One region of the Micromonospora globosa genome, then DNA from elsewhere that is predicted to be linked to it. Evidence: predicted binding sites of a transcription regulator. Region 1 holds the regulator's gene; the other holds the start of a gene.
What was found. The regulator HrcA, encoded in region 1, represses chaperone genes, less so after heat shock. The targets are predictions, from matches to a motif close to GGTTNGCACNCTCNNNNNGAGNGTGCNAACC.
Positions count from the first base shown of each region.

Region 2: groES (co-chaperone GroES) is a predicted target of HrcA. The motif match lies at 2,655-2,685, and genes of this name have one in related genera.

Region 1 is NZ_JNZR01000039.1:29,835-41,905, forward strand. It holds gene lepA (translation elongation factor 4) at 1-181, shown strand, start outside; gene IF06_RS0128205 (GlsB/YeaQ/YmgE family stress response membrane protein) at 403-690, shown strand; gene IF06_RS0128210 (GlsB/YeaQ/YmgE family stress response membrane protein) at 944-1,228, shown strand; gene IF06_RS0128215 (sugar ABC transporter substrate-binding protein) at 1,452-2,744, shown strand; gene IF06_RS0128220 (carbohydrate ABC transporter permease) at 2,741-3,727, shown strand; gene IF06_RS0128225 (carbohydrate ABC transporter permease) at 3,724-4,557, shown strand; gene IF06_RS0128230 (hypothetical protein) at 4,571-5,431, opposite strand; gene IF06_RS0128235 (enoyl-CoA hydratase-related protein) at 5,543-6,328, opposite strand; gene hemW (radical SAM family heme chaperone HemW) at 6,348-7,571, shown strand; gene IF06_RS33330 (DUF4870 domain-containing protein) at 7,611-8,222, opposite strand; gene hrcA (heat-inducible transcriptional repressor HrcA) at 8,455-9,477, shown strand; gene dnaJ (molecular chaperone DnaJ) at 9,551-10,696, shown strand; gene IF06_RS0128260 (16S rRNA (uracil(1498)-N(3))-methyltransferase) at 10,698-11,432, shown strand; gene IF06_RS0128265 (SDR family NAD(P)-dependent oxidoreductase) at 11,554-12,071, opposite strand, start outside.
Region 2 is NZ_JNZR01000003.1:234,929-246,999, reverse strand. It holds gene IF06_RS0105620 (sulfite oxidase) at 1-370, opposite strand, end outside; gene groL (chaperonin GroEL) at 494-2,137, opposite strand; gene groES (co-chaperone GroES) at 2,208-2,522, opposite strand; gene IF06_RS0105605 (THUMP-like domain-containing protein) at 2,777-4,009, shown strand; gene ybaK (Cys-tRNA(Pro) deacylase) at 4,065-4,544, shown strand; gene IF06_RS0105595 (sugar ABC transporter substrate-binding protein) at 4,748-5,851, shown strand; gene IF06_RS0105590 (ATP-binding cassette domain-containing protein) at 5,955-6,767, shown strand; gene IF06_RS0105585 (sugar ABC transporter permease) at 6,764-8,023, shown strand; gene IF06_RS0105580 (ROK family protein) at 8,055-9,230, shown strand; gene IF06_RS0105575 (DUF4142 domain-containing protein) at 9,329-10,066, shown strand; gene IF06_RS0105570 (ABC transporter ATP-binding protein) at 10,120-11,889, opposite strand; gene IF06_RS0105565 (ABC transporter ATP-binding protein) at 11,886-12,071, opposite strand, start outside.

The DNA of each region.
Region 1 (12,071 bases):
CAAGGACGTGCTCGCCAAGTGCTACGGCGGTGACATCAGCCGGAAGCGCAAGCTGCTGGAGAAGCAGAAGGAGGGCAAGAAGCGGATGAAGATGGTGGGCCGGGTGGAGGTCCCTCAGGAGGCGTTCATCGCGGCGCTCTCGTCCGACTCCGGCGACGGCAAGCCCGCCGGCAAGAAGTAGCCGCCAGAGCCCACGAACCGGCCGGCGTCCCCTCGCAGGGGCGCCGGCCGTTCGCGTACCCAGGAAATTTTCAGCTGCTGGCAGCGCTCCCACCTGCGGGTTCGTCCCGGCCGGGGGAGCGGCGGCCGATGCCGCCGGTTTCGGTTTTCGATGCGTCGGGCACTTAGCGGGCACGACAGCAAACGCACAGAACGTGCGAAATCGCTTTAGGAGGACCGACCGTGGAGTTCACCGTCTGGGGCATCATCACCGCGCTCGTCGTGGGTCTGATCGTCGGCGCGCTGGGCCGGCTGGTCGTGCCGGGCCGGCAGAACATGCCGATGTGGCTGCACATGGTGATCGGTGTCGGCGCGGCGCTGCTGGGCACCGTCCTGGCCCGCGCGCTCGGCATCGCCACGCAGACCGCCGGCATCGACTGGGCCGAGCTGGCCGTGCAGGTCGTGCTCGCCGCCATCGCTGTGGCCCTGGTGGCCGGCGTCGGCCGCCGCCGCAGCGTCTCGCGTTACTGATCGACGCACCACGCGCCTCGACGGGCGCCCGGCCTCACCGGCCGGGCGCCCGTTGGCGTATTCGGGGCATTGAACCCCGTCGGTGTGCCGGGACCGCCCGCCGCGCCGGGTTTCGGGGAGAAGCAGCAGGTCAGGGTACGTCTGCACAATTCGTCATCGGAGTCGGTTTGGATTTCCGGGCGGTCGGGAACTTAGCGATCACGACAGTGAACACACAAAAACGTGTGACCGGATCTTAAGGAGGAGGGCGACCATGGAGCTCACCGTTTGGGGCATCATCACCGCGCTGGTCGTTGGTCTGATCGTCGGCGCGCTGGGCCGGCTGGTCGTGCCGGGCCGTCAGAACATGCCGATCTGGCTGCACATGCTGATCGGTGTCGGCGCCGCGCTTCTGGGCACGATCGTGGCCCGGGCCTCCGGCTTCGCCGAGACCGCCGGTATCGACTGGCGCGAGCTGATGCTGCAGGTGCTCTTCGCCGCGATCGGCGTGGCCCTGGTGGCCGGCGTCGGCCGTCGCCGCGGCGTCTCGCGCTACTGACCCCGCACCACGCGCCTCGACGGGCGCCCGGCCTCACCGGCCGGGCGCCCGTCGGCGTATGTGAGCCCTGAACTGCCCGGACGGCATCGATGTCGGCCGGGCCTCCGGCTGCGATACGGTCGCCTGTGCCCTCCGTCACGAACACCCCCTGTTGTAAAGGAAATTTTCCTACTAAGGTGCGGCGGAGAAGGTTAGTGCCAAACGGCCCTGAGGGAGATATGGCGTGAACAGGTGGAAGCGGCTGGCTCCGGTCACCGCCATCGTGGCGTCGGCCGCGTTGGTGCTGACCGCATGCGGTGGCTCCGGCGACGACGACAAGGCCGCCGACAACAGCAAGCTCACTGTGTGGATGATGGGTGAGGGCGGCGACGCCCAGACCAAGTTCCTCGACAGCGTCGAGGCGGAGTTCAAGAAGAAGCACCCCGAGACCGACGTCGTGGTGCAGTACATCCCCTGGCTCGAGGCGCCGAAGAAGTTCCAGGCCGCGCTCGCCGGCGGGGAGGGCCCGGACGTCACCGAGCTGGGCAACACCGAGACCCAGGGCTGGGCCGCGCAGGAGGCCCTGGCCGACGTCTCGGACAAGTTCAACGGCTGGTCCGAGGGCAAGGACATCCTGCCCGACCTGGTCAAGAACGCCCAGCTCGACGGCAAGCAGTACGGCGTGCCGTGGTACGCCGGCGTCCGCGCCGTCTACTACCGCACCGACTGGTTCGCCGAGGCGGGCGTGAAGACGCCGACCAACTGGGACGAGATGGTCGCCGCCGCGAAGGCCGTGCAGGCCAAGAAGCCGGGCACCTACGGCATCGCCCTGCCCGGCAACTCCGAGCTGCCGTTCTACTCCTTCCTCTGGGGTGCCGGCGGGGAGATCGCGACCAAGGAGGGCGACAGCTGGAAGTCCGGCTACAACACCCCCGAGGCGCAGAAGGCGGTCAAGTTCTGGACCGACCTGGTGACAGTGCACAAGGTCGCCCCGCCGGCCGCCGCCGGGTGGAACGAGGTCGACGCCCGTACCCAGTTCGCCACCGGCAAGGCCGCCATGGCGTTCGCCGGTAGCTGGCAGGGCGGCGCGATGAAGAAGGACAACCCCGACATCGAGAAGGTGTGGGGCACGTTCCCGATCCCCGGCCCGGACGGCAAGCCCGCCCCGGCGTTCGCCGGCGGCTCCGACATCGCCATCTGGAAGGACAGCGAGCGGCAGGCGCTGGCCTGGGACTACATGACCGTGCTGCTGAGCAAGCAGAAGGACAAGGAGTTCGCCAGCAGCCTCGGCTTCTTCCCGGTCTACCAGGATCTGGTGAGCAGCGGCGACTACGCCAGTGACAAGGTGATGGCCGCGTTCGCCACCGCCATCCAGAACACCAAGCTGACCCCGCTCACCCCGAAGTGGGTCGAGGTCAGCCGGACCAAGACGGTGACCCAGGCGATGAACAGCTCGGTCATCAAGGGCCAGAAGACGGTCGAGAAGGCCACCGCCGACGCGGCCACCGAGATGGAAAGCATCCTCAACGCCAAGTGACCACGCTGACCGAGGCCACCGGCGAGGCCGCCGCGCGGGAGACCCCCGCGCGGCGGCGCCGTCGCCGGGTGGACCACCTTCCGTACCTGCTCCTCCTGCCCTGCCTGGCGATCATCGCCGTGCTGCTGCTCTGGCCGCTCGGCCAGGTCGTGTGGATGTCCTTCCACAAGCTGGACAGCGTCCGGCAGCTGCGCGGCGACCGCGAGTGGCCGTGGGTCGGCCTGGCCAACTACGCGCAGATCCTCGGCGACCCGTTCTTCCGTACGGTGCTGCGCAACACGGTGCTGTTCGCGCTCGCCAACGTGGCGCTCACGATGATCCTCGGCACGCTGGTCGGGCTGCTGCTCAACCGCCTGGGCAAGAAGATGGCCACGTTCGTGGCGAGCTGCGTGATGCTCGCCTGGGCCACCCCGGCGCTGACCGGCACCATCGTCTGGAAGTGGATCTTCGACGACACGAGCGGCCTGGTCACCTGGCTGTTCAACAAGCTCCCGGACGGGCTCTCGACGGCGCTGTTCGGGCGCAGCGACTGGACCGGGTACGGCTGGTTCAACGACCCGCTGCTGTTCTTCGCCATCCTGACGCTCGTGGTGGTCTGGCACTCGTTCCCGTTCATCGCGGTGAGCGTCCTGGCCGGGCTCAAGAGCGTGCCGACGGAGTTGCAGGAGGCGGCCCGGGTCGACGGCGCCGGGCCGTGGAAGGTCTTCTGGTCGGTGACGTTCCCGGTCCTGCGGCCGGTCTTCGGCATCCTCGTGGTGCTCTCCACGATCTGGGACTTCAAGGTCTTCACCCAGCAGTTCGTGCTGGCCGGCGGCACCCAGGACCGGTCCACGTTCATGCTGTCGATCTACTCGTACGCGGAGGCGTTCTCACCACCGCCCAAGTACGGCCTCGGCTCGGCCATCGCGGTCATCCTCACCGTGATCCTGCTCGTGGTGACCGCCCTGTACGTCCGCATGGTGCTGCGGCAGGAGGACGAATGATGAAGAAGATCGCCCTCAACGGCGCGGGCCTGCTGGTCGCGCTCTTCGCCGCGTTCCCGGTCTACTGGATGGTGGCGACCTCGCTGAAGCCCAACCGGGAGATCTTCTCGTCCACGCCCCGGCCGGTGCCGGCGGAGCCGACGCTGGAGCACTACCGGGAGATCCTCACCGGCAACCTGATCCCGGGCGTCACGTTCGCCGACTTCTTCCTCAACAGCGCCCTCGTCGCGCTGGCGACGGTGCTGCTGAGCGGGCTGGTCGCGCTGCTCGCCGCGACCGCTGTGGCCCGGTTCCGGTTCAAGCTGCGCACCACGTTCCTGATCATGCTGCTGGTGGTGCAGATGATCCCGCTGGAGGCGCTGGTCATCCCGCTGTTCCTGATGATCCAGCGGCTCGGCCTCTACAACACGCTGCCCAGCCTGATCCTCACGTACCTCGCCTTCTCGCTGCCGTTCGCGGTCTGGATGCTGCGCGGCTTCGTCGCCGCGGTGCCGAAGGAACTGGAGGAGGCCGCCGCCATCGACGGCGCCAGCCGGGCCCAGACGTTCCGCAAGGTGCTGTTCCCGCTCGTCGCGCCCGGCCTGGTCGCCACCAGCATCTTCTCGTTCATCACCGCGTGGAACGAGCTGATCTTCGCGCTGACCTTCATGAACGACCAGCAGAAGTACACGCTGCCGGTGGCCATGACGTTCTTCTTCGGCCGGGACGACACCGCCTGGGGCTCGGTGATGGCGGCGTCCACGCTGTTCACCCTGCCGGTGATCGTCTTCTTCCTGCTGGTGCAGCGCCGGATGGTCTCCGGCCTCGTCGCGGGAGCCGTGAAGGGCTGACCCGGCGGGCCGGTCAGGCCGCGGCGAACACCTCGGCCCGCACCTCGGTGGCCGGGTCGCCCTTCACCCGGGCCCAGGAGCCCTGCGCGGCGGTCCACTCCAGGTTGCCGAAGCGGACCTTCTTCACGCCGTGATCGTCGGCGTGCGAGACCAGCCAGTGCGCGTACCGCCAGCCGTTGCGGTCGTCGCCCGCCGGCACGGTGAGCGCGGTCAGGTCCGTCGCAGTGGCCAGCCGGGGCAGCCCCCAGTCCAGCGACAGGCTCTCCAGCACGGCGCTGGCGGCAGCCGGCCCGCGCATCGTCGGCGGCGAGCTGACCGTGCAGGCCACCGCGCCGGTCGCGTGGCCGAGCAACGCGCGGGTGAGGACCTCCGACTCGTCCGCCCACTTCTGGTACGCCTCGGGGAACGCCGACCGCTGCACCCGCTGGGCGGCGTCGGTGATCCGCATCCGCTCCCAGCCCTTGACCTTCTTCAGCGCGGCGTAGAACTTGTTCGCCGCGTACCGCGGGTCCTGGATCTCCTCCGGGCTGCCCCAGCCCTGGCTCGGGCGCTGCTGGAACAGGCCGAGCGAGTCGCGGTCGCCGTGGGCGATGTTGCGCAGGTGCGACTCCTGGTAGGCGGTCGCCAGCGCCACCACCACCGCCCGCTCGGGCATCCGGCGCTGCATCCCGATGGCCGCGATGGTGGCCGCGTTCGCCATCTGGTCGGCGCCGAGCACCACCTCGCCGTCGGCCTTCACGGTGCAGGTCCGGCTGGCCAGGGGGAGCCGCAGGTGCTCGCCGAACTGCTTGGTCACGACGTAGACCGCGAGCAGTGCCAGCACGCACACCGCCACCCCAGATGCCACGATCGCCGCTCGCGTCCGCACCCGCACCCCCTGTCCCGACAGTCCGACAAGCGTACGTCCCACCCGCCACGGCGGGTCTCGGCCGACCGGCGGGCCCCGCGTCGGCCGGAGCGGCTCCCGCGGGGCCCGCCGCGAACCTCAGTCTCCGGCGGGCACCCAGGCGGCGGGACGCTTCTCCCGGAACGCCATGACGCCCTCGCGTCCCTCGTCGGAGAGGAAGTACCCGGTCGACAGGGCGGCCAACTCGGCGATCTCGGCCCGCAGGTCGGGACCGGCGGGCCGGCGCAGCAGCTCCTTCGCCCCGGCCAGCGCCCCCGGGGCGCCCTTCACCAGCGAGGCGCAGTAGCGCTCGACGGCGGCGTCCAGCTCGTCGGCCGGCACCGCTGCGGTGACCAGGCCGATCTCGGCGGCGCGGCGGCCGTCGAACGTGTCGCCGGTCAGGTACAGCTCGGCGGCGGCCCGCTGGCCCAGCCGGGGCAGCACGGTCGCCGAGATCACCGCCGGGATCACGCCGATCCGCACCTCGGTGAACGCGAACGTCGCCTCCTGCGCGCAGACCGCCAGGTCGGCGGCGGCGATCAGGCCCAGCCCGCCGGCCCGGGCCGGCCCGGCGACCTTCGCCACCACCGGCTTCGGGCACTCCCGCACCGCGACCAGCACGTCGCCGAGCATCCCGGCGGGCACCGTGCCGCTGGCGTACGCGGCGGCTGTCTCCTTCAGGTCGGCGCCGGAGCAGAAGACCGGGCCGGTGTGGTCGAGCACGATCGCGCGTACCGCGTCGTCGGCGACCGCGTCGGCCAGCCCGGCCAGCAGCTGGGTCATCAGGGGCGTCGAGAGCGCGTTGCGATTGTGCGGGCTGTCCAGGGTGAGGGTGGTCACCCCACGGGCCGTGGCGACTCGCACGAGAGCGTCCGGAGAGGTCATGCCGGGCACACTAGTGGCCATGCCCGGCGTCCTTCCAGAAGGCGAACCCGTCCCGCGCGACGGATCGCTGCCCGCCACCGCCCGTCGCGCCGTCGGCGCGCGCGGCTTCGGCGTGTACGTCCACGTCCCGTTCTGCGCCAGCCGGTGCGGTTACTGCGACTTCAACACGTACACCGCCTCGGAGCTGGGCGGCGGGGCGAGCCGGGAGACGTACGCCGACTCGGTGCTGGCCGAACTGGCGCTGGCCGCCCGGGTGCTGGGCGACTCGCCGCCACCCCGGGTCGACACGGTCTTCGTCGGCGGCGGCACGCCCACCCTGCTGCCCGCCGACGACCTGGCCCGGATCCTCGACGGCATCGACCGCGTCTGGGGGCTGGCCGCCGACGCCGAGGTGACCACCGAGGCCAACCCCGAGTCGGTGAGCCCGGAGTCGCTCAAGACGCTGCGGGCCGCCGGGTACACCCGGATCTCGCTCGGCATGCAGTCCGCCGCGCCGGGGGTGCTCGCGGTGCTGGACCGGCGGCACAGCGCGGGCCGGGCCACCGCCGCCGCGCTGGAGGCGCGCGACGCCGGGTTCGAGCACGTGAACCTGGACCTGATCTACGGCACGCCGGGCGAGACCGCAGACGACTTCGCCGCCTCGCTGGCCCAGGTGGTCGACGCGGGCGTGGACCACGTCAGCGCGTACGCCCTGATCGTGGAGGACGGCACCCGGCTGGCCGCGCGGATGCGCCGCGGCGAGCTGCCGTACCCCTCCGACGACGTGGCGGCGGACCGCTACCTGGCTGCGGAGGCCGCGCTCGGCGAGGCCGGATTCTCCTGGTACGAGGTGTCGAACTGGGCCCGGTCGGCGGCGGCGGCGTGCCGGCACAACCTGCTCTACTGGACCGGCGCCGACTGGTGGGGCCTGGGCCCGGGGGCGCACAGCCACGTCGGCGGCGTGCGGTGGTGGAACGTCAAGCACCCGAGCGCGTACGCGGCCCGGCTGGCCGAGGGCGCCTCGCCCGCGCTGGCCCGGGAGCAGCTCACCCCGGACGAGCAGCACATGGAGGACGTGATGCTGCGGGTGCGGCTCGCCTCCGGGCTGCCGCTGGACGTGCTGGACGAGCCCGGCCGGGCGGGCGCCGAGCGGGCCCGGGACGCCGGGCTGCTCGACGCCGGGGCGTACGCGCGAGGGCTTGTGATGCTGACGCTGCGCGGCCGGCTGCTGGCCGACGCGGTGGTACGCGACCTGCTGCCGTGACCGGCACCGGCCGGCCGCCCCCTCGGCCGGCCGGCGGTGTCACTTGATGAAGTTGTAGGTCATCGGGTAGCGGTAGAGCACACCCTCGTTGGCCTTGACCCCGCCGATGATTCCGAAGATCAGCGGCACCAGCCAGACCAGCATCGGGACGAAGAACAGGATCCCGCAGGTGATGACCGTGATCACCCAGGCGAGCACGCTGGCGATGGCCCAGGTGATCTGGAAGTTCAGCGCCGCGACCGCGTGGGCGCGGACCGTCGGGGACTGCTGACCGCGGGTCATCATCGCGATCAGCGGGGCGACCCAGCCGAGCAGACCGCCGCCGACGATGACACCCGCGGCACCACCGAAGTGCGCCACCAGGGCCCACGTCTTCTCGTCGTTGTTGGCGTACGCGGCGGGGCCGTACCCGCCACCGGCGGGGTAGCCGGCGCCGTAGCCGGGCGTGCCGCCCGGCGGAGGGTAACCACCGGGGGGCGGGTAGCCGCCCGGAGGCGGATAGTCACCGGGCGGGGGATAGCCGCCGGTGCCCGGCGCCCCGGACAGTGGAGCGGTGGGCGGTTCGCTGCCCGGCGACGAGCCGTAGGGCGCCGACGGGTCGGGCTGGGGGCCGGAGTCCCCTGCCCCTGGAGGGCGAGGAGGTTCTGTCATGGTCGCCACGGTAGGGGCACCGGTCAACTCGCACCAGAGCGACACAGACCGACGATGACCGGCTGTTCGGCCCTGGTGGGCGGCGTTGTGTGGTGGGCCGCACCGCAGGTCCGTCGGGCGATCATCGCGCCGGCGGGGGTGCCGACGTAGACTGGCACTCGCTACAGTCGAGTGCCAGCCGCCCGGCGGATGCCGCGTGCCGGCCCGGCCGAGGTGCGTCAGGAGGTGGGGAATGGGTCTCGACGACCGCAAACTCGCCGTGCTGCGCGCGATCGTCGAGGACTACGTCGCCACGCAGGAACCGGTCGGCAGCAAGGCCCTGGTCGAGCGGCACCAGCTCGGCGTCTCGCCGGCCACCGTGCGCAACGACATGGCGGTGCTGGAGGAGGAGGGCTACATCCGGCAGCCGCACACCAGTGCCGGTCGGGTGCCCACCGACCGCGGCTACCGCCTCTTCGTCGACCGGCTGTCCCGGGTCAAGCCGCTCAGCCCGGCCGAGCGCCGGGCGATCGAGCGCTTCCTGGTCGGCGCCGTCGACCTGGACGACGTGGTGCACCGCACGGTCCGGCTGCTCGCCCAGCTCACCCGGCAGGTGGCAGTGGTGCAGTACCCGAGCCTGGCCCGCTCCAAGGTGCGCCACCTGGAGCTGGTGCCGATCTCCACCACCCGGCTCATGGTCGTCATGATCGCCGACACCGGCCGGGTCGAGCAGCGGCTGGTCGAGCTGCCCGCCCCGGTGCCCGCCGACGACGTGACCGACCTGCGCCGGCTGGTGAACGAGAAACTCGTCGGCAGCCAGCTCGCCGAGACGCCGCCGCTGGTGCAGGCGCTCGTCGAGGAGTCCGCGCCGCATCTGCGCCCGGCCATGACCACGCTCTCCACCGTGCTGCTGGAGACGCTCGTGGAACGGCACGAGGAGCGCCTCGCGCTGGCCGGACAGGCCAACCTCACCCGGGGCGGCCTGCTCGACTTCCAGGGCTCGCTGCGGCCCATCCTGGAAGCGCTCGAAGAAGAGGTCGTGCTGCTCAAGCTGATCGGCGAGACGGAGCCGAGCACCACCCGGGTGCTCATCGGCGACGAGAACGAATTCGACAACCTGCGGGCCGCCTCGGTGGTCAGCACCGGCTACGGACCGGGCAGCACGATCGTCGGTGGACTCGGCGTGCTCGGGCCGACCCGGATGGACTACCCCGGCAATATCGCCATGGTGAGGGCCGTGGCACGCTACGTGGGCGAACTGCTGGCCCAGAACTGACCAGTCAGGGCCGACGGCCGGTTCCGGCCGACGACCGGAGCGACGCGAGACGAACATGAGGACACCTAACGCAGTGGCCAGGGACTACTACGGCATTCTCGGCGTGAGCCGGGACGCCTCCGACGACGAGATCAAGCGCGCCTACCGCAAGCTGGCGCGGCAGTTCCACCCGGACGTCAATCCGGACCCGGAGGCCCAGGAGAAGTTCAAGGACATCAACGCCGCGTACGAGGTCCTCTCGGACGACCGGAAGCGGCAGATCGTCGACCTGGGTGGCGACCCGCTCGCCCCGGGCGGCGGCGGCATGGGCGGTCCCGGCGGCCCGGGCGGCGCCGGTCCGTTCGTCGGCTTCCAGGACATCATGGACGCGTTCTTCGGCGGCGCCGCGGGCGGCAGCCGGGGGCCGCGTCCGCGCACCCGCCCCGGTGCGGACGCGATCCTGCGCCTGGAGCTGGACCTCAACGAGACCGCGTTCGGCGTCGAGGCGCCGATCACCGTCGACACCGCCGTGCTCTGCACCACCTGCTCCGGGGCCGGCACCGCCGCCGGCACCCACCTGGCCACGTGCGAGGCGTGCGGCGGCCGGGGCGAGGTGCAGTCGGTGCAGCGGACCTTCCTCGGCCAGGTGGTCTCCGCCCGGCCGTGCACCGTCTGCCAGGGCTACGGCACCACCATCCCGCACCCCTGCCCGACCTGCGCCGGCGACGGCCGGGTGCGCACCCGCCGCTCGCTCACGGTGAAGATCCCGGCCGGGGTCGAGGACGGCATGCGGATCCGCCTGGCCCAGCAGGGTGAGGTCGGCCCGGGTGGCGGCACCGCCGGTGACCTCTACGTCGAGATCCACGAGCGGCCGCACGACGTCTACTCCCGCAAGGGCGACGACCTGCACTGCCGGGTCACCGTGCCGATGACCGCGGCCGCGCTGGGCACCCGGCTGACCATCAAGACGCTGGACAGCGAGGAGACGGTCGACGTCAAGCCCGGCACCCAGCCCGGAAGCACGATGCGGCTGCGCGCCCGGGGCGTACCGCACCTGCGCGGCACCGGCCGGGGCGACCTCTACGTGCACCTGGACGTGCGTACCCCGACCAAGCTCGACGCCGACCAGGAGCGGATGCTGCGCGACTTCGCCAAGACCCGCGGCGAGGAGGTCGCCGAGCTGACCAAGCAGGGCGGCTTCTTCTCCCGGATGCGCGACGCCTTCAACGGGCACGCCTGAGGTGTCCGCCCCGCTGTTCCTGGTCGAGGCGCTGCCCACCGGTGACACGCTGACGCTGGACGGCCCGGAGGGCCACCACGCGGCCACCGTGCAGCGGCTGCGCGCCGGCGAGGAACTGGTGCTCGCCGACGGCCGGGGCGGCACCGCCGCCGCGGTGGTCACCGCCGTCGGCCGCGGCACGCTCGACCTGCGGGTCACCAGCCGGGGGTACGCGGACGCGCCGGTACCCCGGCTCGTCGTGGTGCAGGGCATCGCCAAGGGCGACCGGGGTGAACTCGCCGTGCAGGCGATGACCGAGGTCGGCGTGGACGAGATCGTGCCGTGGGCGGCGTCCCGCTCGGTGGCGCAGTGGCGCGGCGACCGGGGCGGACGGGCCCGGCAGAAGTGGGTCGCGACCGCCCGGGAGGCGGCCAAGCAGGCCCGCCGCCCGTGGCTGCCGGTGGTGGCCGGCGCGCCCGACGAGTCCACCGCCTCGGTGGCCCGCCGGATCGCCGGTGCGGCCGGCGCGTTCGTGCTGCACGAGGGTGCCCACGACCGGCTGACCACAGTCGACCTGCCGGCCACCGGCGAGATCGTGCTGGTGGTGGGCCCGGAGGGCGGCATCGCCGACCACGAGCTGGCCGCGTTCGCCGACGCGGGCGCCCGTACGGTCCGCCTGGGCCCGTCGGTCCTGCGCACGTCCACGGCTGGCGTGGCAGCCCTGACGGTCCTGGCCACCCGCCTGACCCACTGGTAACCCGCGCCGCGCCCCTTCCGCGCCCCCCTTCCGCGTTGATCTTGCAGTTTCGGCCCGTGTCGCGCCCCTTTTGCGACGCTTTGTCGGGGCCGAAACTGCAAGATCGCGGAGGGCGTGGGGGTCAGGAGCGGAGGTAGGAGGCGCCGTTCAGGTCGATGATGGTGCCTGCGGCCCACTCGGCCTCGGGGCTCGCCAGCCAGTGCACCGCCGCCGCGACCTCCTCCGGCCGGGCCACCCGGTGGAACGGGGACTGGGCGCGTACCGCCTCGCCCCGCTCGCTCTTCAGGTGCTCGTTCGTCATGTCGGTCTCGACGAAGCCGGGCGCCACACAGGCCACCCCGATGCCGTACGGCGCCAGGGCCACCGCCAGCGACTGGGCCATCGCGTTCATCCCGGCCTTGCTGGCCCCGTACGCCGGGTTGGCCGGCTCGCCCCGGAACGCGCCCCGGGACGAGACGTTCACGATCCGGCCCCCGCGTTCGCGCATGTGCTGCGCGGCGCACCAGGCGGCGTTCGCGGCGCCGACGAGGTTGGTGTCGAGCACCTCCCGCCAGCGCGCCCGCCACTGCTCGTAGCTGCTCTCGAAGACCGGGTGCGGGGGATCGGCCGGCCCGAACACCCCGGCGTTGTTCACGAGTA
Region 2 (12,071 bases), on a different contig from region 1:
AGGGCAGCGCGTCGAACGCGTCAGCGCCGGCCCGGGTCAGCGCGGCGGCGACGCCGAGCACGGCGAACGCGGCGACGCCGGCCAGGCCGATCACCAGCCGCCGGGCCGCCGCCAGGCCGAGCAGCGCCCCGAAGGCGGCCAGCAGCAGCGCCGTCCCGACCAGCAGGGCGATCTTGTCGTACGTGCCGAAGACGTCGATGGCGAACTGCTTGACCGGCTCGGGTACGAGGTCGACGACGAGTCCGCCGACGGCGACGAGCGGCGCGGACCGGGGACCGGTCAGGACCGCCACGGGCTCGGCGGTGCCGAGTGCCACCACGGCGGCGACGACACCGGCCAGTGCCGCGCGGCGGCGGGAGAGGGTGCTCACGGCGTCCAGTCTGGTCGACCCGCCGGCCCGGCTGCCAATGTCGTCAGCGTTCCGTAAGGGCATACGCGTCAGGGCACACCACCGGGTCGGCGGTGTGCCCTGACGTCGGGCCGTGCGGTCGGGTCAGAAGCCCGGGCCGTGCTGGTGGCCGTGACCGTGCGAGTGGCCGTGGCCACCGGCGGCCGGCTCCGGCTCGGCCGGCTTCTCCACCACGAGGCTCTCGGTGGTGAGCAGCAGGCCGGCGATCGAGGCGGCGTTGCTGACCGCGTTGCGGGTCACCTTCACCGGGTCGATGATGCCGGACTTGGCCAGGTCGACGTACTCGCCGGTGGCGGCGTCGAGGCCGTGACCCCAGTCCTGGGCGACGACCTTCTGCACCACCACGTAGCCGTCGTGGCCGGCGTTCTGGGCGATCCAGCGCAGCGGCTCGACGAGCGCCTTGCGCACGATCGAGACGCCGACCTTCTCGTCACCGGTGAAGCCCAGGTCGTCGTCGAGCGCCGGCAGGATCTGGGCCAGGGCGGCACCGCCACCCGGGACCGTGCCCTCCTCGACCGCGGCCTTGGTCGCGGCGATGGCGTCCTCGATGCGGTGCTTGCGCTCCTTCATCTCGACCTCGGTGGCCGCGCCGACCTTGATCACGGCGATGCCGCCGGAGAGCTTCGCCAGCCGCTCGGCCAGCTTCTCCCGGTCCCACTCGGAGTCGGAGGCCTCGATCTCCTTGCGGATCTGCGCGACCCGGTCGGCGACCTCGGAGGCCTGCCCGCCACCGTCGACGACTGTGGTGTTCTCCTTGTCGACCACGACGCGACGGGCGGTGCCGAGCACCTCCAAGCCGACCTGGTCGAGCTTGTAGCCCAGCTCCGGGGCGACCAGCTCGGCGCCGGTCAGGATCGCCATGTCCTGGAGCATCGCCTTGCGGCGGTCGCCGAAGCCGGGGGCCTTGACGGCGCAGACCTTGACGGTCTTGCGCAGCGCGTTGACCACGAGCGTGGACAGGGCCTGGCCCTCGACGTCCTCGGCGACGATGAGCAGCGGCTTGTTGTTCTGGAGAACCTTCTCCAGCAGCGGCAGCAGCTCCTCGATCGCCGAGATCTTCTGGGTGGTGATCAGGATGTACGGGTCCTCCAGGACCGCCTCCTGCGCCTCCAGGTCGGTGACGAAGTTCGGCGAGATGAAGCCCTTGTCGAACTGGAGACCCTCGGTCACCTCCAGCTCGGTGGTGAGCGCGGAGCCCTCCTCGACGGTGATGACGCCGTCGCGGCCGACCTTCTCCATCGCCTCGGCGATCAGGTCGCCGATGGCGGCGTCCTGCGCGGAGACGGTCGCGACGTGCGCGATCGACTCCTTGCCGGCGACCTCGACGGCCTTGCCGAGCAGCGCCTCGGAGACCTTGGCGGCCGCCGCGTCGATGCCCCGCTTCAGGCCGGTCGGGTTGGTGCCGGCGGCCACGTTGCGCAGGCCCTCGCGGACCATGGCCTGGGCCAGCACGGTGGCGGTGGTGGTCCCGTCGCCGGCGACGTCGTTGGTCTTGGTCGCCACCTCCTTGACCAGCTGCGCGCCGAGGTTCTCGTACGGGTTGGTGAGCTCGATCTCCTTGGCGATGGTCACGCCGTCGTTGGTGATCGTGGGCGCACCGAACTTCTTGTCCAGGACGACGTTGCGCCCGCGCGGGCCGAGGGTGACCTTCACCGCGTCCGCGAGGGCGTTGACACCGTGCTCGAGCAGGTGCCGGGCGTCGTCCGAGAAGCTGAGGATCTTCGCCATCAGTATCCCTTCGAAGCGACGTCGCCCCGGCCCGGCGAGCCGGACCGGGGCAACGACACTGATCGGTTGCTTACTTCTCGATGACCGCGAGGACGTCGCGGGCGGAGAGCACCAGGTACTCCTCGCCGGCGTACTTGACCTCGGTGCCGCCGTACTTCGAGTAGAGGACGGTGTCGCCGACCTTCACGTCGATCGGCACGCGGTTGCCCTTGTCGTCGATCCGGCCCGGGCCGACAGCGAGGACGGTGCCCTCCTGCGGCTTCTCCTTGGCGGTGTCGGGGATCACGATGCCCGAGGCGGTGGTGGTCTCGGCCTCGTTCGCCTGGACCACGATGCGGTCCTCGAGCGGCTTGATCGCAACCTTGGTCGCGGTAGTCACGGGCATACCCTCCCGGGTACTTGGTGTCGTTGCCGGCCGGCATGCCGACCAGCGTCAATCTGCCACATGCCACCGGGCGGGGCCGTCGTCGCGGGTGCCGGTCCGCCTGGCGCTCAACCCCCGGGCACGAGGCTCGGGCGTTGGCACCCTCAGGGTGAGAGTGCTAATCGCAGGTTATTCCTCGGCTAGCACTCCGTCAAGGAGAGTGCCAACGCGTCGCCCTCCGTGTCGCGCCGGAACCGGGCCGGGAGAATGAGCGCGTGGATCTCGACCAGCTCGCCGCGCTGCGTACCCCCGAGGGGTCGGCCGCGCTCGCCGCGGCCGAACGGGTGGCCGGCGGCGACCCGCTGGCGGCGGCGGCCGCGCTGCGTTCGGCCGGGATTCCCGGCGGGCTCGCGGCGGCCGCACTCACCCAGGCGGAGCTGCGCCGCCGGGCCGCCGGCAAGTTCGGCGCGGCGGCGGCCGGGATGTTCCTCACCCGGGCCGGGCTGGAGCAGGCCACCCGCCGCGCGGTCGCCGACCGGCGCGCCGCGCGGCTGCGGGCCACGGGTGTGACCACGCTGGCCGACCTGGGGTGCGGGCTGGGGGCCGACGCGCTCGCCGCGGCCCGCGCCGGCATCCGGGTGTACGCGGTGGAGGCCGACCCGGTGACCGCCGCGATGGCGGCCGCGAACGCCGAGGCGGCCGGGCTGGCCGACCTGGTGACTGTCGAGCGCGGTGACGCCACGGCGTTCGACGCGACAGGGGTCGACGCCGTGTTCTGCGATCCGGCGCGGCGGCGGGCCGGCACCGGGCGGCGTGTGTTCGACCCGAACGCCTACTCGCCGCCGTGGGACTTCGTCACCGGCCTGGCCGCACGCGTGCCGCGCACGGTGGTGAAGGTGGCGCCCGGGCTGGACCACGCGCTGATCCCGGCCGGCGCCGAGGCGGAGTGGGTGAGCGTGGACGGCGACCTGGTCGAGGCCGCGCTCTGGTGCGGCGAGCTGGCCGAGGTCCCACGCCGCGCCACCCTGCTGCGCGAGAAGGAAGGGCCCCTTCTTAACGCCTCCGGTAGTAAAAGGGTCCCTTCCTATCACCTCACCGGGACCGGTGCGCAGGAGGCGCCGGTGGGACCGGTGCGGCGGTTCCTCTACGACCCGGACCCGGCCGTGGTGCGCGCACACCTGGCCGCCGAGCTGGCCGCCGACCTCGACGCCACGCTCGCCGACCCGTCGATCGCCTACCTGTACGCCGACGAGGCCCGGCCCACCCCGTTCGCCCGCTGCCTGGAGATCACCGACGTGCTGCCGTTCTCGCTGAAGCGGCTGCGCGCCCTGCTGCGGGAGCGGCGCGTCGGCCGGGTCGAGATCCGTAAGCGCGGCTCGGCGCTGGAGCCGGAGAAGCTGCGCCGCGACCTGCGGCTGTCCGGTGACGAGGCGGCCGGTCTGGCGCTGACCCGGGTGGCCGGCGACCCCACTGTGCTCGTCTGCCGGCCGGTTCCGCCCGGCGGTTGACCCCGGCTCACGTTTCCGGCTCGCGGTGTCGCGGCGCGCGGGTTAGCTTGAGCCCGTGGCGGGCCCTGGCACTCCGGCGATCGCGTTGCTGAGCAAGCGGAAGATCGCCCACAGCACCCACACCTACGACGTCTCGCCGGACGCGCCGAACTACGGTGCGCTCGTGGCGACCGCGCTCGGCGTGGCGCCGGAGCGCGTGTTCAAGTCGCTCGTCACCGAGGTCGACGGCGGGCTGACGGTGGCGGTGGTGCCGGTGACCGGCGAGCTGGACCTGAAGGCGCTCGCCGCCGCGGCCGGCGGCAAGCGGGCGACGATGGCGGAGCGCACGACGGCGGAGCGGGCGACCGGATACGTCCGCGGCGGCATCAGCCCGCTCGGGCAGCGCAAGCGGCTACCGACTGTCATCGACGCCTCCGCGCTGACGCACCCGACGGTGTACGTCTCGGCGGGTCGCCGGGGGTTGCAGGTGCAGCTCGCGCCGACGGATCTGGTGGCGCTGACCGGGGCGACGACGGCGTCGATCGCCACTGCCTGAGCGGCTCGTGACGGTACGTGTGGGAGCGTTTCCGGAACGCGCTCTCCCGGCGGTGTCCCGCGGGTGACAACCGCGTTGCTGAATTGTTACCGCCGCCAACAAACTTCTGACCTCGGCAGTCTTGCGGCGCATGGGAAGCGGGGAATACGTTGCCGGGCACAACAAAACATCACCACTCCCCCACCTCCGAAAGGACCCTGCACATGCGCAAGGGCTTCCTCACCTTCGCGGCCGTCGGTCTTCTCGCGACCGGCAGCATGGCCGCCTGCGGTGACAACGGCGGTTCTTCCGACGAGGCCGGCGGCTCCAACGCCAAGAAGCCGAAGATCGGCGTGATCCTGCCGGACAGCAAGTCCTCCGCCCGCTGGGAGGGCGCGGACCGCAAGTACCTCAAGGCGGCGTTCGACGCGGCCGGCGTCGAGTCCGACATCCAGAACGCGCAGAACGACAAGACCGCGTTCCAGACCATCGCCGACCAGATGATCACCAACGGCGTCAACGTCCTGATGATCGTCAACCTGGACTCCGGCACCGGCAAGGCCGTGCTCGACAAGGCCAAGTCGCAGGGCGTCGCGACCATCGACTACGACCGGCTGACCCTGGGCGGCTCCGCCCAGTACTACGTCAGCTTCGACAACGAGGCCGTCGGCAAGCTCCAGGGCGAGGGCCTGAGCAAGTGCCTGACCGACAAGGGCGTCAAGAACCCGTCGATCGCGTACCTCAACGGCTCGCCGACCGACAACAACGCCACCCTGTTCAAGAACGGGTACGACTCGGTGCTCAAGCCGAAGTTCGACTCGAAGGAGTACACCAAGGTCGCCGACGACTCGGTGCCGGCCTGGGACAACGCGCAGGCCGCCACGATCTTCGAGCAGCAGCTGACCAAGGCCGGCGGCAAGATCGACGGCGTGCTCGCCGCCAACGACGGTCTCGGCAACGCGGCCATCTCGGTGCTGAAGAAGAACAAGCTCAACGGCAAGGTTCCGGTGACCGGTCAGGACGCCACCAAGGAGGGCCTGCAGAACATCCTCGCCGGTGACCAGTGCATGACTGTCTACAAGGCGGTCAAGAAGGAGGCGGACGCCGCCGCCGAGCTGGCCATCGCGCTCGCCAAGGGTGAGCGGAAGGACACCGGCCAGACGGTCAAGGACCCGGAGGGCGGCCGGGACGTGCCGTCGGTGCTGCTGGAGCCCAAGGCCATCTACAAGGACAACGTCAAGGACGTGGTGGCCGACGGATACGTCACCAAGGAAGAGCTCTGCACCGATGCCTTCGCGAAGCTCTGCACCGACGCCGGCGTGAGCTGACCCACCCGCCTCAGGCGGCGCCGCCCGGCACGGGGTTTCCCGTGCCGGGCGGCGCCCGCGCCGGACGGGATCCGAGACCTCCCTCCGCCCAAAGGAGAACCCCGTGTCCGCAACCCCCCTGCTGGAGCTACGCGGGATCGACAAGAGCTTCGGTCCCGTCCAGGTGCTGCGTGACGTCGCCTTCGCCGCGCACGCCGGCGAGGTGACCGCGCTGGTCGGCGACAACGGCGCCGGCAAGTCGACCCTGGTCAAGTGCATCAGTGGCATCCACCCCACCGACGCCGGCGAGTTCGTCTTCGACGGCCGCCCGGTGACCATCAACAGCCCTCGGGACGCCGCCGCGCTCGGGATCGAGGTCGTCTACCAGGACCTCGCGCTCTGCGACAACCTCGACATCGTGCAGAACATGTTCCTCGGCCGGGAGAAGCGCAGCGGCATCGTGCTCGACGAGCCGACCATGGAGCAGATGGCCGCCGAGACGCTCGCCGGCCTGAGCGTGCGCACCGTGAAGTCGCTGCGCCAGCACGTGGCCAGCCTCTCCGGCGGCCAGCGGCAGACCGTGGCCATCGCCAAGGCCGTGCTCTGGAACAGCCGGCTCGTCATCCTGGACGAGCCGACCGCCGCACTCGGCGTCGCGCAGACCGCCCAGGTGCTGGAGCTGGTCCGCCGGCTGGCCGACAACGGCCTGGCCGTGGTGCTGATCTCGCACAACATGAACGACGTCTTCGCCGTATCCGACCGGATCGCCGCGCTCTACCTCGGCCAGATGGTCGCCCAGGTGAAGACCACCGACATCACCCACTCGCAGGTGGTCGAGCTGATCACCGCCGGCCGCTCCGGCAGCCTCGGCCTCACCGGCGAGCCGGGCGGCAACGGCGCCGCGCCCGCCGACACCACTCCAGGAGCCGTCCGATGACCGCCATCGTCGTGAAGAAGGAAGGCCCGGCCGGCGTCACCCCGACACCGACCGTCGGCAGCCACGTGAACAACTACTGGCGCCGGGTACGCGGCGGCGACATCGGTGCGCTCCCCGCTGTGGTCATGCTCGTGGCGCTGGCGGTGGGCTTCTCGATCGCCCGCCCGTCGTTCTTCACCGCCGGCAACCTGGCGAACCTGTTCACCCAGGGCGCGGCGGTCACGCTCATCGCGATGGGTCTGGTCTTCGTCCTGCTGCTCGGCGAGATCGACCTCTCCGCCGGCTTCGCCAGCGGCGTCTGCGCCGCGATCCTGGCCAACGTGGTGACAGTGCTCGGCTACCCCTGGTACGTGGCGGTGCTCTCCGCCGTCGTCACCGGCGTGGTGATCGGCACCGTGCTGGGCCTGCTGGTCGCCAAGGTCGGCATCCCCTCCTTCGTGGTCACGCTCGCCGGGTTCCTGGCCTTCCAGGGCGTGGTGCTGACGCTCATGGACGAGGGCGCCAACATCGCGGTCCGGGACGACGTGCTCGTGGCGATCGCCAACCGCAACCTCTCGCCCGTGCTGGGCTGGTCGCTCGCTGCCGTCGCCGTCGTCGGGTACGCGGCCGTGCAGTTGCTGCGGCACCGCAACCGTGCCGCCCGCGGCCTGCTCACCGATCCGATCGCGGTGGTCGCCGCGCGGATCGCCGGTCTGGCCGTGATCCTCGGCGTGGCGGTCTACGTGCTCAACCTGGAGCGCAGCCGCAACGTGCTCGTCGTCTCGCTCAAGGGCGTGCCGATCGTGGTGCCGATCATCGCGATCCTGCTCGTCGTCTGGACGTTCGTGCTCCAGCGCACCAGCTACGGGCGGCACATCTACGCGGTCGGCGGCAACGCCGAGGCGGCCCGCCGGGCCGGCATCAACGTCGACCGGATCCGCATCTCCGTGTTCATCATCTGCTCCTCGATGGCCGCGATCGGCGGCATCGTGGCCGCCAGCCGGGCCAACTCGGTCGACCCCAACACCGGGGGCAGTAACGTACTGCTCTACGCCGTGGGCGCGGCGGTGATCGGCGGCACCAGCCTCTTCGGCGGCAAGGGCCGGGTCCTCGACGCCGTGCTCGGTGGCGCAGTGGTGGCGGTCATCGACAACGGTATGGGACTGATGGGATACAGCTCGGGCGTCAAGTTCGTGGTCACCGGCGTGGTGCTGCTCGCCGCGGCGACCATCGACGCGCTGTCGCGTCGGCGGGCCGCCGCCACCGGCACGCGCTGACCCGGGGTACGGGAACACCATGGCAGTGGCAATGCGCGCGGGCCCCAGTCAGGACGAGATCCGTCGGCAGAACCTGGGCGCATTGCTCCGCTATGTACACGTCCACGGCGCCACCACGCGGGCCGAGCTGACCACAGCGCTCGGCCTCAACCGCAGCACCATCGGCGCGCTGACCGCGGACCTGGCCGGCGCCGGTCTGGTCAGCGAGGGGACGCCGAAGGAGACCGGCCGGGCCGGACGACCGTCACTCGTCGTCCGGCCCGAGTCGGGTCGGGTCTACGCGTACGCGTACAGCGTCGAGGTGGACCGGCTGCGGGCCGCGCGGGTCGGGCTCGGCGGTGAGGTGCTCGACCGCCGGGAGATGGACCGGCCGCGCAACCTGGTCGCCGGGGAGGCCGCCCCGCTGCTCGCCGGCGCGGTCAAGGAGATGCACCAGTCGGTGCCGCCGGACGCGATCTGCGTCGGCGCCGGGGTGGCCGTGTGCGGCATGGTCCGCCGGGAGGACGGACTGGTCCGGCTCAGCCCCACCACCGGCTGGGTGGACGAGCCGATCGGTGCGGCGCTCGCCGTCGAGCTGGGGATAGACGTACCGATCACGGTGGGCAACGTGGCCGACGTGGCCGCGTACGCCGAGCACGCCCGCGGCGCGGCGGTCGGCTGCGACAACGTCATCTACATCTACGGCGACGTCGGCGTGGGCGCGGGCATCATCGCCGGGGGCCGGCGGCTGAGAGGGCACGGCGGCTACGGCGGCGAGGTCGGCCACATGGTGGTGGTCCGCGACGGGGTGCGCTGCGACTGCGGCCGGCGCGGCTGCTGGGAGACCGAGATCGGCGAGCACGGGCTGCTGCGCGCCGCCGGCCGGTCCGAGGCGCGTGGCCGGGACGCCCTGCTCGCCGTCTTCGACGCCGCCGACCGCGGCGACGCCCGCGCCCAGACCGCGGTACGGCAGGCCGGCGACTGGCTCGGCTTCGGCGTCGCGAACCTGGTGAACATCTTCAACCCGGAGATGGTCATCTTCGGCGGCACCATGCGTGACCTCTACCTGGCCTCCGCGGCGCAGGTACGCAGCCGGCTCAACTCGAACGGGCTGCCCGCGTGCCTGGAGCACGTACGGCTGCGTACCCCGAAGCTCGGTGGCGACGCGGCGCTGATCGGCGCCGCCGAGCTGGCGTTCGAACGACTCCTCGCCGACCCGCTGAACTGATCGGCCCGCCGATCCGTACCAGTGTGCGGACGGGCGGCCGGCTTGCGCGGCCGTCCACGACCCCGCGTACCGGTCCGGACCGAGGAGGCACCGCAACCATGGCATCGCTGGAATCCGCACGCCGCAAGCTGGCGCACCGGGTGGTACTGCTGCTCGCCGCGCTGGGCGCGGGGATCGGCGTCATTCCCGGGACGGCACAGGCCGCACCCAACCCCGGCGTGCAGATGAACGCCGCCGACATGACGCTGCTCAACGGCGTACGGCTGGCCGGGCTGTGGGAGATGCCGGCCGGGCAGATGGCGGCCGAGAAGGGCCAGTCCGCCCGGGTACGCGAGGTCGGCGCGGAGATCGCCAAGCAGCACGCGGAGCTGGACCTGCTGGTGGTCGAGGCCGCGAACAAGCTGGGCGCCACCCTGCCGACGGATCCGACGGCCGAGCAGAAGGGGTGGCTGACCGAGATGCAGAACGCCACCGGCGCCCGGTTCGACCAGATCTTCGTCACCCGGCTGCGGGTCGCCCACGGCAAGATCTTCCCGGTGATCGGCGCGGTCCGGGCCAGCACCCGTGACCCGATCGTGCGCAAGCTGGCCGAGGACGCCAACACGTTCGTCAACGACCACATGACCATGCTGGAGAGCACCGGGCTGGTGCGCTGGCAGCAGTTGCCGCCGGCCGCGCTGCCGCCCGCGCAGAGCGACTCGCTCGTCGCCGCCGCCCAGGCCAACGTGGGCAGCGGCGGTGGACTCCAGGTGGGCACCGGTGTGGTGTGGGCGGTGTTCCTGATCGCGCTCGGCACCGGCGGGTACGCGACCTGGCGGCTGACCCGCCGCACGTGACCCCCGGCCGTCGAGCGGGCCCCGGCACGTGTGCCGGGGCCCGTCGCGCGTTCTCAGCCGTGCCAGGAGCGCCACAGCGCGGCGTACGAGCCACCGGCCGCGACCAGCTCGTCGTGTGATCCCAGCTCGGTGATCCGCCCGTCGGCGACCACCGCCACGCGGTCCGCGTCGTGCGCGGAGAAGAGCCGGTGCGCGATGGCGACGACGGTACGGCCGTGCAGCACCGCCGCCAGCGACCGTTCCAGTGCCCGGGCCGCCCGCGGGTCGATCAGCGAGGTGGCCTCGTCCAGCACCAGCGTGTGCGGGTCGGCGAGCACCAGCCGGGCCAGCGCGAGCTGCTGCGCCTGCGCGGGGGTGAGCGGGTGGCCGCCCGCCCCGACCGCCGTGTCGAGCCCGTCCGGCAGGGCCAGCGCCCAGTCCAGCGCGTCGACCGCGGCCAGCGCCGCGCGTACCCGAGCCGGGTCGGCTTCCGGCCGGACCATCGCCACGTTGTCGGCGAGCGTCCCGATGAACACGTGGTGCTCCTGACTGACGAGCGCGACATGGGTACGCAGCTCGGCCAGGGGCATTCCGGCGAGCGGCCGGCCGTCCACTGTCACAGTGCCGGCGCTCGGCGCGTGCACGCCCGCCAGCAGCCGGCCCAGCGTCGACTTGCCCGCCCCGGACGGGCCGACCATCGCGAGCCGCTCCCCCGGGCGGGGTTCCAGCGTCACGCCGTGCAGCACGTCGTGACCCGGGCGGTACGCGTACCGGACGTCGTGCGCGGCGAGCCGGCCCGCGCCGCCCGCACTGCCTGCAGCGGCGGCGCGCTCGTCCGGCGTGGCGAATGCCTTGGCGCGCTCGTCCGGTTCAGCGGCCACCCCGAGCAGCCGGGCCAGCGAGGCGCCTCCGACCTGGAACTCGTCCAGCCAGCCGAGCAGCCGCTCGATCGGGTCGGTGAGCTGCTGGGCGTAGAGCGTGGCGGCGGTGACCTGGCCGAGGCTGGCCCAGCCCTTCAGGTGGAACCAGCCGCCGATGAGCAGGGTCGCCACCATCGGCACCAGGTAGCCGAACTCGGCCACCGGCCAGAACACGGTCCGCAGGTAGAGCGTGTAGCGCTCGGCCGCGTACGACCGGCTGATGTCCGCGTCGCCGCGGGCCCGGCGGCGGGCCGCCTGCCGCAGCGCCTCGGTGGTCCGCGCCCCCTCGACCGTCTCGCTGATCCCGTCGGTGATGTCCGAGTAGGCGGCGTTCTCCCGCAGGTAGCCCTGCGGCGCGCGGCGCAGGTACCAGCGCGTGCCCGCCCACAGCACCGGCACCGCCAGCAGGCTGGGCAGCGCCAGCAGCGGGCCGGTCAGCACCAGCGCGCCCAGGATCAGCAGCACGGTCAGCGCGGCGATGAGCGTCTCCGGCCCGGCGAACCGGACCGTGCGGGACAGCGCGGCGACGTCCCGCGAGGTGCGGGTGAGCAGATCGCCGGTGCCGGCCCGCTCCACAGTGGCGAGCGGCAGCGCGAGCACCCGGTCGACGAACTCCTCCCGCAGCTCGGCGAGCACCCGCTCACCGAGCCGGGCCGAGGCGAGGTGCGCGAAGCGGACCAGCACCGCCTGCACCACCACGAACGCGGCGATGGCCGCCACGACCCGGTCCACAGTCGTCGCGGCGATGCCCTGGGAGATCCCCTCCACCAGGTCACCGAGCAGGCGCGGGGCGACGAGCCCGGCGCCGGCGGCGAGCGCGTGCAGGCCGAGCGCGACGGCCAGGCCACGCGGGTGACGGCGGATCAGCTCGCGCACGTACCGGCGGACCTGGGCGATGTCGGCGACGGGCAGCGCGTTGCTCATCGGTCCTCCTCCCGGCTCACCGTGGCGGCGTAGCGCGGCTCGCCGGCGAGCAGTTCCTCGTGCCGGCCCTCGGCGACGACCTTGCCGTCCTCGACGAAGACCACGTGGTCGGCGTGACCGAGCACCAGCGGGCTCGTGGTGCAGACGAGCGTGGTGCGGCCGCGGCGGGCCGGGCCGAGCCG